DNA from 3 places in the Lysinibacillus sp. FSL P4-0201 genome. Region 3 is predicted to be linked to each of the others. Evidence: riboswitches for the same ligand, from Rfam matches in the RefSeq annotation. Region 3 holds a riboswitch; each other region holds the start of a gene.
The links. Region 3 has a riboswitch for lysine ahead of MKY76_RS16715 (aspartate kinase). Riboswitches for the same ligand answer to the same signal wherever they lie in the genome.
Positions count from the first base shown of each region.

Region 1 (4,294 bases), 1.1 Mb from region 3:
CTGTATCTTTAATATTCATGATTAATTGGTTACCTGTCGCTGGTAAAACATTACGCGCTACTTGTGGTAAGACAACATGAAGCATAATTTGGAAGTGATTCATGCCAATTGCTGATGCTGCCTCGTATTGACCATTATCAATGGATACAATACCGCCACGAACAATTTCTGCCATATATGCCCCAGTATTGAGGGAAACGACTAAAATACCTGCTGTAATAAAGTGCATATCGATACCGAATGCGATATCTAATCCGTAGTAGACAACCATAGCTTGTACAATCATTGGTGTACCACGGAAAAATTCAACATAGCATGTTAGTATAAAATTAATGAGCTTTAAGCTATAAAATTTCACACCTTTTTTACGAACTGGAATCGTATGCATAATTCCGATGAAAAATCCGATAAATGCACCAATAATTGTACTAATACTCGAAATCAGTAACGTATAATACGCACCTCGTAAAAACATTTGCCAGTTGTTTTCAATAATTGAAAGTATCCATTCAAGACTCATGATGTTCCTCCTAACAATGTCATCTTGCTCGCTTATTTCTTTTGTGTCCTAGCTCTTTCTACCATTCTATGATTTGTCACGCTAGGACATTATCATTATGTAGAGAGGTTCTCATTTTGATAATGATGAAATGATCATGCACGGACTAATTGCTAGTCCGTGCCATGTCATTATTGTGCTGCGGGTTGTTGAGAAATAGCTTCTTCCATAATCGCTTGACGATCATCTTCTGAAATGCCTTTTAGGATTTCATTGATTTTTTCACGATTTGCATCATCTTTACGTAAGCCTACAGCAATTGAAGTATTTGATAGGTCTGTATCAAAGCCTTCTTCAAATGCTACATATGTGAATTTATCGTTGGCAGCAGAAGCGGAAATGCCCTCTGGACGTTCAGCTACATAGCCATCAATTTTACCTGCTTCTAACGCCACACGCATTGCTGGGAAGCTCTCCATTGCTGTTTGCTTTTCTACGCCTTTAATTTGATCGATAACTGTGTAGTTTGATGTATTTAATTGTGATGTAATTTTAGCACCTGAGAAGTCTTGAATCGATTTTGCGCCTTCATATTTGCTACCTTTTTTAATAACCATAACAAAATCCGAAGTATAATAGTTTTCTGTAAAATCAATTGTTTTCTTACGTTCTTCTGTTGGTGACATACCTGCAATAATTGCATCAATTTTGTTTGATTGTAGCGCTGGAACTAAACCGTCCCACTCCATTTTAACAATGACTAACTCTTTGCCTAGACCTTCGGCAATTTTCTTTGCCATTTGTACATCATAGCCACCAGCGTACTCTGCATTATCCGCAATTTTCACTGCGCCATTTGCATCGTCTTGCTGTGTCCAGTTGAACGGTGGGTAGCCAGCCTCCATTCCAATTCGGAATTCACCGCCGCCTTCTTCTTTGTCAGTTCCAGCATCACTTGAACCGCCCTCTTTTTTGTCACTTGTGCCACATGCAGCTAGCACAATTGCCGTCATGATAGAGATCATTACTAACAACCATTTTCTTTTCATGAAAAACTCCCCTTTTCTGTAAAAAAATAAGACAACTGTACTAAAAAAGACCTAAGTTTACTGAACTTAGGTCTTACCTTTTATGACAGTTGCCCAAATCCTCACTATAATTTCCATGTTTCCGAGATAGCACAACCTAGTAAATCTGGAAATCCATTTACTAGGACAGTCCTGCACTTATTCACTGCAGACCCAGTATAAAAGTACGAGCTCCTTTTATACTTCGGCGATATTTCCTTCTTCATTGCGTCTTCGCTTGCTTTTACTCAACAATGAACTAATAAATACCGCGCCTCTACCTCACTGGTAACAATTCGTGAGGTTTGTTTATTTAATTGATATTTAGATACTACTATAAAACTAATATGTTCGTCAAGACGATTTTAACATTTTTCTGACTAATGACAATATTAGGATATTGTGCGTTCTGCTTCCACTTTAAATCGTTGAACTTTTGTTGATATTTCTGAAAATTACAACAAAAATTTATTATAGAGTATGTTCTATATGTGAGAAAAGTTTCGTTTTTTCTTTCTTTGCTCCTCTAAACGATGTAACATTCGCACTCTTTCAAGCATAGAATCGGTCAGTACCTTTCGTCATACAAAAAACCCTGCTGAACATTGTTCGCAGGGTTTAATGGGATTATGAATTTAATAATAAATCTTCAGGATTTTCGATTAATTCTTTAACTGTTTTTAAGAATCCTACAGAATCTTTACCATCGATGATACGGTGATCGTATGAAAGTGCTACATACATCATTGGACGGATTTGAACTTCACCATTTACTGCAACTGGACGGTTTACAATTGAGTGCATACCTAAAATACCAGCTTGCGTACCGTTCATAATTGGTGTTGACATTAATGAACCGAATACACCACCATTTGTGATTGTGAATGATCCACCAGCCATGTCATTTAAGCCTAATTTTTTATCACGAGCTTTTGTCGCTAAGTTAGCAATATCTTTTTCGATTTCTGCAAAGTTTTTGCTATTTGCATCGCGTACAACTGGTACGACTAAACCTTCTTCAGTCGATACAGCAATACCGATATCAAAGAAGTTATTTAAATGAATTTCATCGCCAGAGATTTGAGCGTTTACGTATGGGTATTTTTTCAGTGCTGCAACAACAGCTTTAGTGAAGAATGACATGAAACCAAGTTTGATGTCGTTTGCTTTTACAAACTCTTCTTGTTTACGTTTACGAAGTGCCATGATGTTTGTCATGTCAATTTCGTTGAATGTTGTTAACATTGCTGTTGATTGTTTAACTTCTAATAAACGTTTTGCAATTGTTTGGCGACGACGGCTCATTTTTTCAATTGTTACACGGTCAGAATTAGCTGCTGGTGTGAATACTACTGGGCCACCTGAAGTTGCTACGGATGTAGGTGCTGCTGCTGGTGCTACAGCTGGTGCTGTACCATGAGCTGCTACATCTTGTACACGTACACGTCCTTGTGGATCTACTGGAGATACCGCTGCAAGGTCAATACCTTTTTCACGTGCAAGACGACGTGCTGCTGGAGATGCAACTACACGCTCACCAGAAGTTTCTTCTACTACTGGAGCTGCTGCAACTGGTGCAGGTGCTGCTTGTGGCGCTGCTGGTGCAGGTGCTGCCTCAGTTGGTGCTGCCGCTGCTGGAGCTGCTGCTGCGCCTTCGCCTGCTTCTACTACTGCGATAACTTGACCAACTAGTACAGTATCGCCTTCTTCAGCTAAAATTTGTGTTAATACACCTGCTTCTTCAGAAATGATCTCAGCGTTTACTTTATCTGTTTCAAGTTCAACGATGAATTCACCTTTTTCAACGCGATCGCCCACTTTTTTTACCCACTGTGCGATACTACCTTCTGTAATCGATTCTGCTAATTCAGGGACTTTAATTTCAGCCACTTTCATTTCCTCCTTTGATTAACGTGCATGACGCACATAGAAGGGCTACTGCTTAAGGGCAAGTAGCCCGGTTTCAAAAATTGATATATGTTATTTAACCTTTACTGGCTCAGCAACCGCATCTTCAATAAGAGCTGCTTGTGCTGCTTTATGAGAATCTGCATCCCCTTCAGAAGTTGAGCTCATTGCAGGACGGCCTACATAGCGAAGTTTTTTACCTTCTGAAAGTTCATATAATGTTTCTAATGCATAATTCCATGAGCCTTGGTTTTTAGGTTCTTCTTGTACCCAAACAATCTCTTTTGCATTAGGATACTTAGCAATGATACCAGCTACTTGCTCTTTTGGGAATGGGTAAAGTTGTTCTACACGAATAATGTGTAGGTGATCGAAGCCTTCGCCGTCTTTCACGCGCTCTGCTAAGTCAATCATCACTTTACCTGTACCTAAAACGATACGCTCTACAGCTTCTGGTTTAGCCCCTAAGCCTGGTTGTTCAATCACTTCTTGGAATGAACCATTTGCTAATTGCTCAGCATTCGCCGCAGCTAATGGGTGACGTAATAATGATTTTGGTGATACGACTACAAGTGGACGTACCCCTTCTGTACCTAATAATGCTGCTTGACGGCGTAATAAGTGGTAGTAGTTTCCTGCATTTGAACAGTTCGCTACAAACCAGTTATTTTCAGCTGACATTTGTAAATAGCGTTCCATACGGCTTGAAGAGTGCTCTGGACCTTGACCTTCATAACCATGAGGTAAAAGGATAACTAGACCAGATTTTTGACCCCATTTTGAGCGTGCCCCTGAAATAAAGTTATCAAACATCACTTGT
Region 1 covers NZ_CP151995.1:2,279,431-2,283,724, reverse strand. The annotation lists gene MKY76_RS11425 (amino acid ABC transporter permease) at 1-520, opposite strand, end outside; gene MKY76_RS11420 (transporter substrate-binding domain-containing protein) at 691-1,548, opposite strand; lysine riboswitch at 1,668-1,854, opposite strand; gene odhB (2-oxoglutarate dehydrogenase complex dihydrolipoyllysine-residue succinyltransferase) at 2,194-3,456, opposite strand; gene MKY76_RS11410 (2-oxoglutarate dehydrogenase E1 component) at 3,547-4,294, opposite strand, start outside.
Region 1: linked by a shared signal. The riboswitch ahead of MKY76_RS11420 (transporter substrate-binding domain-containing protein) and the one ahead of MKY76_RS16715 (aspartate kinase) in region 3 are both predicted to bind lysine.

Region 2 (4,294 bases), 1.6 Mb from region 3:
GGAATCTAATCCACCTGCTTTATTTAATTTTAATGCACATACTCATCCTTAGAGGCTCTCATTGAGCAAAAGAAGAGTAACATTGCTACAACGACAAAGAGCCATCCCGCAATATTCCAGCCACCAAATAAATCATGCAAGTAGCCAAAAAGAATAGGACCGATTGCGGCAAATAAATAACCCAAAGATTGTGCAAAGCCTGATAAATCTGCTGCTTCAAATGCAGTACGAGTCCGGAGAGTGAAGAACATCATTGCTAGGGCGAATGAAGAACCACCTGCTAACCCTAGAAGAACCATCCACAGTACCCCAAGACTTGTCCATTCCATGACAACCCCAACAAAGCCTACTAAATAGAAGGATGTAAACATCAATACAAGTGGGCGTTGAGAAGTCATTTTACCAGCAATAATAGGCACTGCTAAGGCCATTGGTACTTGTGAGAATTGCATGATTGAAAACATCCAGCCAGCTTTATCAGGTGCTAAACCTTGAGCAATATAGATCTCAGGTATCCAAGCTGCTGTTGTGTAGAATAATAAAGATTGTAAACCCATTGCCCCTGTGACAGCCCAAGTAACAGGTGATTTCCATAAAGGTGTACTGGTCTTCTTAGATGTAGTAACTGGTTCCGGTTTATTTGATTTTAGTTGAGGTATCCAAATTAAGATTGTAATTAGAACGAGTATGAGTGCAATGGAAAGTGCACCTTGCCAGCCTAACGATGAATTAGCTATCGGATAGCTAATACCAGCACCAAGGCCAGCAGTAAAATTCATGGACATGGTGAAAAACGCCATTAATAAACCCACATGATAGGGAAATTTCAACTTCAGTAATCCTGGAATTAGTACATTTCCAAAAGAAATGGCTACGCCAATTAACACAGTACCCAATAGAAGTAATTCTGTAGTACCAAGTGAACGTAGGACAATTCCTAAAGCCAAGAGAAAAGTGGATAAAAATAATGTTAGCTCAAGCCCTAGTTTGCGTGCTACAACTGGTGCAAATGGAGATATAACAGCAAAAGCCAGCAATGGTATCGTTGTTAGAAAGCCTGCCAAAACATTAGATATTCCAAGATCTTCACGGATAAAGGATATAATTGGGCCAACAACAGTTAGTGGCATTCGTAATGTAGAGGCTATAAAGATAACTCCAAAGACTAAAAGTAAGGTTGTTCCTTTCCAGCTAATTTTTTTACTTGGAAAACTAGTGGAATGATCATTTGTAGTCAAAATAAAATCCCCCCTAATAATAACCATTCTAATTGAACTACTATAACACTTTATCACACTATTAAAAATAGTAGAAGATTCATAAAATACAGAACATTTGTGGTTGTATTGAAATGTCTATGGTCTTATGTTAGTATAATAAACATCATAAATTTAATAATTATATGCCTCATGTTTGTATTGAGGTAGAGGTCGCGATATTTATAAGTATGCTAATTGAAATGACAAGCATTGATGAAATTAGTTGAAAGGAAATATTGCCGAAGTGTGAGGGGACTTGAAAACCTCATGCTGGGGCTGTCTCCGAAAGGAACAGAACTGTCACGTTTGCACAACGTGTTGAGCTATCATGTAGGAAAACTGAGGATTAACGTAGCCATCACAGTGTATATGTGATGGCATTTTTTTGCCTCATAAATAGGAAGGAAGCTATATCGTGAGTGAAATAAAAGTAAATCAGCTCGGACATAAAGCGCCGAAGCTGAAAAAAGAATTAAAAAGCCGTCATATTACAATGATTTCTTTAGGCGGTACAATTGGTACGGGGCTATTTTTAGCCAGTGGAGGTGCAATTGCTCAGGCAGGGCCTGGAGGAGCATTGCTTGCCTATGCTTTAATCGGTATTATGGTGTATTTTTTAATGACAAGCTTAGGGGAAATGGCTGCCTATATGCCATCCTCAGGTTCATTTAGTACGTATGCAACCAAATTTGTAGATCCTGCTTTGGGCTTTGCATTAGGCTGGAACTACTGGTATAACTGGGCAATCACCATTGCTGCCGAAATTGCTGCTGTGTCATTAATTATGAAATATTGGTTCCCAGATAGCTCATCAGCACTTTGGACAGTATTATTTATTGCTGTTGTATTGACGTTTAATTTACTATCCGTAAAAAGTTATGGTGAAAGTGAATATTGGTTTGCCATGATTAAAGTAGCAACGGTTATTGTTTTTATTATCATTAGCTTACTAATGATTTTTGGTATTTTAGGTGGGCAGGCTCCTGTAGGTTTCACTAATTTCTTTGTTAGTGATGGGCCATTCCATGGTGGCTTCCTTGCTACATTTGGTATTTTCCTAGCTGCAGGATTTTCATTCCAAGGGACAGAATTACTAGGAATTACAGCTGGTGAAACAGATGATCCTGGTAAAAATATTCCGAAGGCTGTTAAATCTGTATTTTGGCGTATTCTTTTGTTCTATATTTTAGCGATTGGTGCAATTGGGATGTTAATTCCATTTACAGACGAACGTTTATTATCAGAAGATATCGCAGTATCACCGTTTACACTAGTGTTTGACCGCCTAGGTATTGCCTTTGCTGCTTCATTAATGAATGCCATTATTTTAACGGCTATGCTGTCAGCAGGAAATTCAGGACTATATGCATCTTCTCGTATGTTATGGCAATTAGCAGTGGATGGACATGCACCTAAATTTTTTGCAAAGCTAAGTCGTAGAGGTATTCCGATTTATGCACTTATGGCAACATTAGCTGTAGGCTGCTTAGCATTTTTGGCATCCTTCTTTGGCGATGGAGTGGTTTATATCTGGCTATTAAATGCTTCTGGAATGTCTGGCTTTATTGCATGGCTAGGTATTGCGTTTAGTCATTATCGTTTCCGCCGAGCGTTTGATGCACAAGGCTTAGATCCAAAGTTATTACCTTATAAAGCCAAATTATATCCGTTTGGACCATTATTTGCTTTTACAGTTTGTATGATCGTAGTCATTGGACAAAATTACACAGCCTTTACAGGCGATAAGATTGATTGGTACGGTATCCTTGTTTCGTATATTGGGATTCCATTATTTTTAGCATTATGGTTTGGCTATAAATTAAAGCACAAAACAAAAATGCTTCCACTTGAAGATTGTGATTTAAAAGTTGAAGATTAAATAATAGAGCTGTTCTATAAACCAAAGAGTGATGGTTTATGGAGCAGCTCTTTTTTCAACACTCATAAACAAATCTCTAATGATACATCATAAATATGGTAATGTAATATACATATGGAAATTGGGTTTTGATAGGAGAGGTGCATCATAGTGCAAAAGCATATTTTACTTGTAGAAGACGATGAAGCCATTCGTGAAATGGTTTCTAATTACTTAACGATGGAAGGTTTCCATGTCACAACAGTGACTAATGGCGAAGAGGCATTACAAAATTGTTTGCAAAATATCTTTGATTTGGTCATCTTAGATATTATGATACCTAAATTAAATGGATTGGAAGTATTAAAGATTATTAGAGAGCAGGCAGCACTTCCTATCATTATTATGTCTGCAAAAGACAGTGATGTTGATAAAGCATTGGGCTTAGGATTAGGGGCAGATGATTATATTGCTAAACCCTTTTCTATGCTGGAATTTTCAGCACGTGTAAAGGCTGTTATCAGAAGAGCTACGAAATACTCTAGTCAAGCTGAACAAAAGCAAGAGGTCCTTGAAATTGATAATTTAAAGATAGATATCGTTAATTTCTCAATAACAAAGAGCGGACAAGAGATAAAGCTGACATCAAAGGAATTTTCCATTTTAAAATTGTTTGTGACAAATCGTCACAGAGTTTTTACCAAAGAGCAAATTTATCAGACGATATGGAAAGATGCCTATTATGGAGATGAAAATATTATAAATGTACATATCAGAAGACTCCGTGAAAAAATAGAAGATGATCCGTCACATCCTCACTATATTAAAACCCTATGGGGAATCGGCTATAAATTTGAAGGGTAAAAATATATGATATTTCTATTATTATTAATCATTGTATTGCTAATCGGCATTCTTATTTTTCAATGGAAAATCAAGAAGGAACAAGAACGTGCTATCCAATATATTCATCGAAAACTACACGTAATTGTGAATGAACAGATGTATGAAAAGATTCTAGTAACAACTACAAATTCAGAAATTCAACAGTTACTTATTACACTGAATACTTTGCTAGATCAACATCAAAAAATTCAGGCTACACATCGTAAAATGGAAAATTCCATGAAAAAGATGTTGGCCAATATTTCACATGATCTTAAAACGCCTTTAACCG
Region 2 covers NZ_CP151995.1:284,388-288,681, forward strand. The annotation lists gene MKY76_RS01385 (MFS transporter) at 30-1,238, opposite strand; lysine riboswitch at 1,417-1,593, shown strand; gene MKY76_RS01390 (amino acid permease) at 1,675-3,138, shown strand; gene MKY76_RS01395 (response regulator transcription factor) at 3,289-3,981, shown strand; gene MKY76_RS01400 (sensor histidine kinase) at 3,988-4,294, shown strand, end outside.
Region 2: linked by a shared signal. The riboswitch ahead of MKY76_RS01390 (amino acid permease) and the one ahead of MKY76_RS16715 (aspartate kinase) in region 3 are both predicted to bind lysine.

Region 3 (4,294 bases):
GGAGATTGTGTAATACCCCAGCTTACTAGGAATGCCCATAAACCGTTAGATAAGTGGAAAGTTGCTGATAAAATACCAACAATGTAGAATCCAAGCATGAATGGATTAGCAACAATATTCGCCATCATGTCGTAATCAACGTGTGTGCCAAGTGCTTTTTGAATACGAGTTTGGAAAATATGCCATGCAATAAATATCACTAAGAATACACCAGTAAAACGTTGTAAAGAGAACATCCAGTTACGGTACGTGCTGAAACGTCCTGTGTTTGGTGTAGCAGTGAATGCAATGTAGACACCATAGAATGCGTGGAACATTAATGGAATATAGATGACAATCCATTCAACTAGGATAAGGAATGGAATCTTTTCCATTACTGCGGTAGCATCGTTGTAACTTTCTGCCCCGCCTGTTGCTGTAAAGTTAATGAACAGGTGCATCGTTAAAAACAGACCTACTGGAATGATCCCAAGTAGAGAATGTAAGCGACGCCATAAAAACTCTCGATCTTTCGACAAGACTGTTACCCCCCTTAGTACTTAAAATAGCACAACAAAAGAAGTCATCATTTTGTAAATGATACTTCATTGACTGTGTATTTCATCATGGTACAATATTATGACATGTTTATTGTACTCTCAAGAGCTACGAGCGTCAAGGCAACTCGGAGTTTTTCATAGAGCTTATTAAAGAACTAATCTAGTACATGATGCGTCGTTTTTTCTCGAAAAATCTATCATTACTTTATTACCGTTAAATTTTAAGAAAATTCTAAGAAAGAAGGATAACAATGTTAAACACTCCATCTCCTACAATCTCATCATTTGGCTATGAGATCATTCGTGATCATATTCTATCTTCTATACTCGGTAAACATGAAGATGACGTCCTTTATTGGGCAGGTAAAGAGCTTGCTCGAAAGTTCCCATGTAAAAGTCAAGATGAACTTATCGCATTTTTCGCAGATGCCTGCTGGGGTACATTAGAACTCATAAAGGAATCAAAAGATGGACGTATTTTCCAGTTGACAAATGACCCTGAAATTCTTCAAATAAAGCAGCGCAGCTTTAAACTTGAAGCAGGATTTATAGCAGAGCAAATTCAACTAGCTAAAGGCTATCTGACAGAATGCTATAATGAAAAACGGGAAAAGCAACAATACGTCATGTTTACAGTCAAATGGGACGTTAAAGAACGTATTATGAATACCATTCCCTCAGAATAATTAAAAAGGATTGTTTCCCATTAAAGAATGGGATGACAATCCTTCTTTTTTCTTCCTTTTATTTCGGTCAATTACATAAAATGCTGTTTCTTCTATTATTATATGTAAAGTGCTTGCTCTAAATTAAACTCATCATGGAGAGCATTAGCTGCTTGGATCATATCATCCTGTGGTACAACAACGGACACTTTTATTTCAGAAGTACTAACCATTTTTACAGGGATATTTTCACGACGTAACCGATCAAACATACGAGCAGCAACGCCTGGATTAGAAGCCATGCCTGAACCAATAATAGAAACTTTTGCTAGTCCAATTTCGAAGTCAGCAAAACTAAATCCAAGTGATAATTTACTATCCTCTAAAACACGTAATGCTTCCGCAAATTCCTCTTTTAAAATGGAAAACGATACAGTTGGCTTCAACCCATCAATAATGGCTTGGACAATAATATCTACATTAATACGGTTCTCTGCAAGAACCGTAAATATATCTGCTAATGAAGCATTGGAAAAAGCATCATACCCCACTGTTAAACGAATAATATCTGATTCAAATGCAACACCACGAACGACTAAATTTTTTTCCATTTCCACTTCCTCCTTCAATAAAGTGCCTACTGATTCTATTAAACTTGAACGTATAATAACAGGCATTTGAAATTTCTTCGCTAACTCCACCGCACGAGGATGTATGATATGAGACCCTAAATTCGATAATTCCAACATTTCATCATAGGAAATTTCTTGAAGCTTTTGGGCATTGGGAACATATCGTGGATCTGCTGTATAAACACCGTCCACATTTGTATACATATCTACTCTCTCCGCTTCCAACGCTATGGCAAGTGCAACAGCAGTTGTTTCAGCTCCACCTTTCCCAAGCGTGGTGATATTGTGCACTTCGTCAATCCCTTGTTCTCCAGCAATAACCACAATTTGTCCCTGTGCAAAATGTTCTTCCATACGACTAATATCTATATAGTCGATACGAGCATGTCGATACATACCATCCGTATGTATACCAGCTTGCCATCCAGTTAGAGATACAGCCTCATAGCCTGCTTCCTGCAAAGCGATGGCAAATAAAGCACTAGATAATTGAGAGCCAGTTGACAAAACTGCATCTAATTCTCTTTTCGACACATCGTCAGTTAGTTGGTGTACCATCATTTTCATCTCTTTCGCAGTGTGTCCCATTGCTGCAACGACCACTACTACATCCAATCCTTTGTCCTTTTCAGCAATCGCTTTCCTAGCAGCCTCTTGGATTTGTTCAGAAGAAGCTAATGCAGCTCCTCCAAACTTCATCACGATTTTAGCCATTTCTTTCGTTCTCCCTTCCAGTTCATGTATTTCACCAAATTATGGGGGGTAAAACCGTTTCTAGAAAACTAAAAGGCAGCCTCCACATAACGTGAAAGCTGCCTATAACATGTACAATAATCGTAACTTGCGCATGTGTGATAGCTCTCCGAAACGTTTAGAATCGACAGTCTTACATTTCTTAAATGCAAAACCAGTACGGCAATGGAACAACAATACTGTACTTCGGCAAGCTCCCCTTTCACACAATATCTCTGGACTTGTCCATCCTCCATCGTGTTACTCTTGAATCTTGCACCTCTATCATCACTTTAAAGTGAATGTATTCAATTCATTAAGCCTTAGCGTAAACAAACTAGTCACGCAGTTGACTCTCCATAACATTGAAAACAATGTTATTTATAACCATAGCACATGCCTATTCCTTTGACAATGATTGTTGCTGAAAATAGCTAAAAATTTGGCTTGCTAAATTAGCGGGCATCCCAGCCTCCTGTAATGCTAGCTCGCTCGCCTCTCGAATTTTTTTGACTGAACCGAAATGTTTAAGCAGCTGTTGCTTTCGTTTTGGTCCTACCCCTTCAATATGATCTAATACAGATTGAATGGCATGCTTCTCATGCTGTTGACGCAAGAAGGTAATAGCAAAGCGATGGACTTCGTCTTGAATTCGTTGTAATAAATAAAAGCCATCACTTGTACGTTTTAAGCTAATCACTTCTGGTGGATCACCAAACAAGAGCTGAGATGTATTATGCTTATCATCCTTGGCTAAACCAGCAATCGGTATAACAAGACCAAGCTCATCTTCTAGTACTTCACGGGCTACTTCCATTTGTCCCTTACCACCATCAATTAAGACTAAATCTGGTAATGGTAGTCCTTCCTTTAAAACACGTATATAGCGACGACGTATAACCTCCTGCATTGCACCGTAATCATCATGCTTGGCTGCTGTACGCGTTTTATATTTTCGGTACTCCTTTTTCGCAGGCTTCCCATCAATGAAAACAACCATAGCAGATACTGCATCCGTTCCATGCATATGACTATTATCAAAAGCTTCAATTCGTAAAGGTGTACTAATGCCCATTGCTTCACCAAGTGCCTCACAAGCACCAATCGTACGTTCTTCCTGACGCTCTATTAGCTGGAATTTAGCTGCCACAGCAATTTCAGCATTTTTGGTAGCTAATTCAACCAATTCCTTCTTTTGACCTCTTTTCGGTGTGAGCACTTTAATTTCTAATAATTCTGTTAAGATAGCTGCATCAATGGCTTGTGGAATAAAAATTTCTTTTGGCTTAATATGCTCTGGCTTTTCATAAAAGCGCCCAACAAATGTTAAAAATTCTTCCTCTGCATCTTGATAGATGGGAAAAATTGAGACATCGCGCTCAATCAGCTTTCCTTGACGCACAAAGAAAACCTGAACACACATCCATCCTTTTTCAACAGCATAGCCAAATACATCTCGATTTGTAGTATCACTTGAAACTATTTTTTGTTTCTGCATAACCGTATCAATATGGGCAATTTGGTCTCGGAATTCCTTCGCTCGCTCAAATTCTAGGTTTTCTGCAGCTACTAGCATTTTAACTTCAAGCTCTTTTTTGACTGCCTCCACACCACCATTTAGAAACTTCGTCATATCCTCAATCATTTCTTGATAAACCTGACCATCAATTTCCTTCACACAAGGTGCTAAGCATTGACCCATGTGATAGTACAAGCAAACCTTGGA
Region 3 covers NZ_CP151995.1:3,329,797-3,334,090, forward strand. The annotation lists gene MKY76_RS16705 (succinate dehydrogenase cytochrome b558 subunit) at 1-518, opposite strand, end outside; gene MKY76_RS16710 (YslB family protein) at 791-1,225, shown strand; gene MKY76_RS16715 (aspartate kinase) at 1,324-2,550, opposite strand; lysine riboswitch at 2,684-2,861, opposite strand; gene uvrC (excinuclease ABC subunit UvrC) at 2,969-4,294, opposite strand, start outside.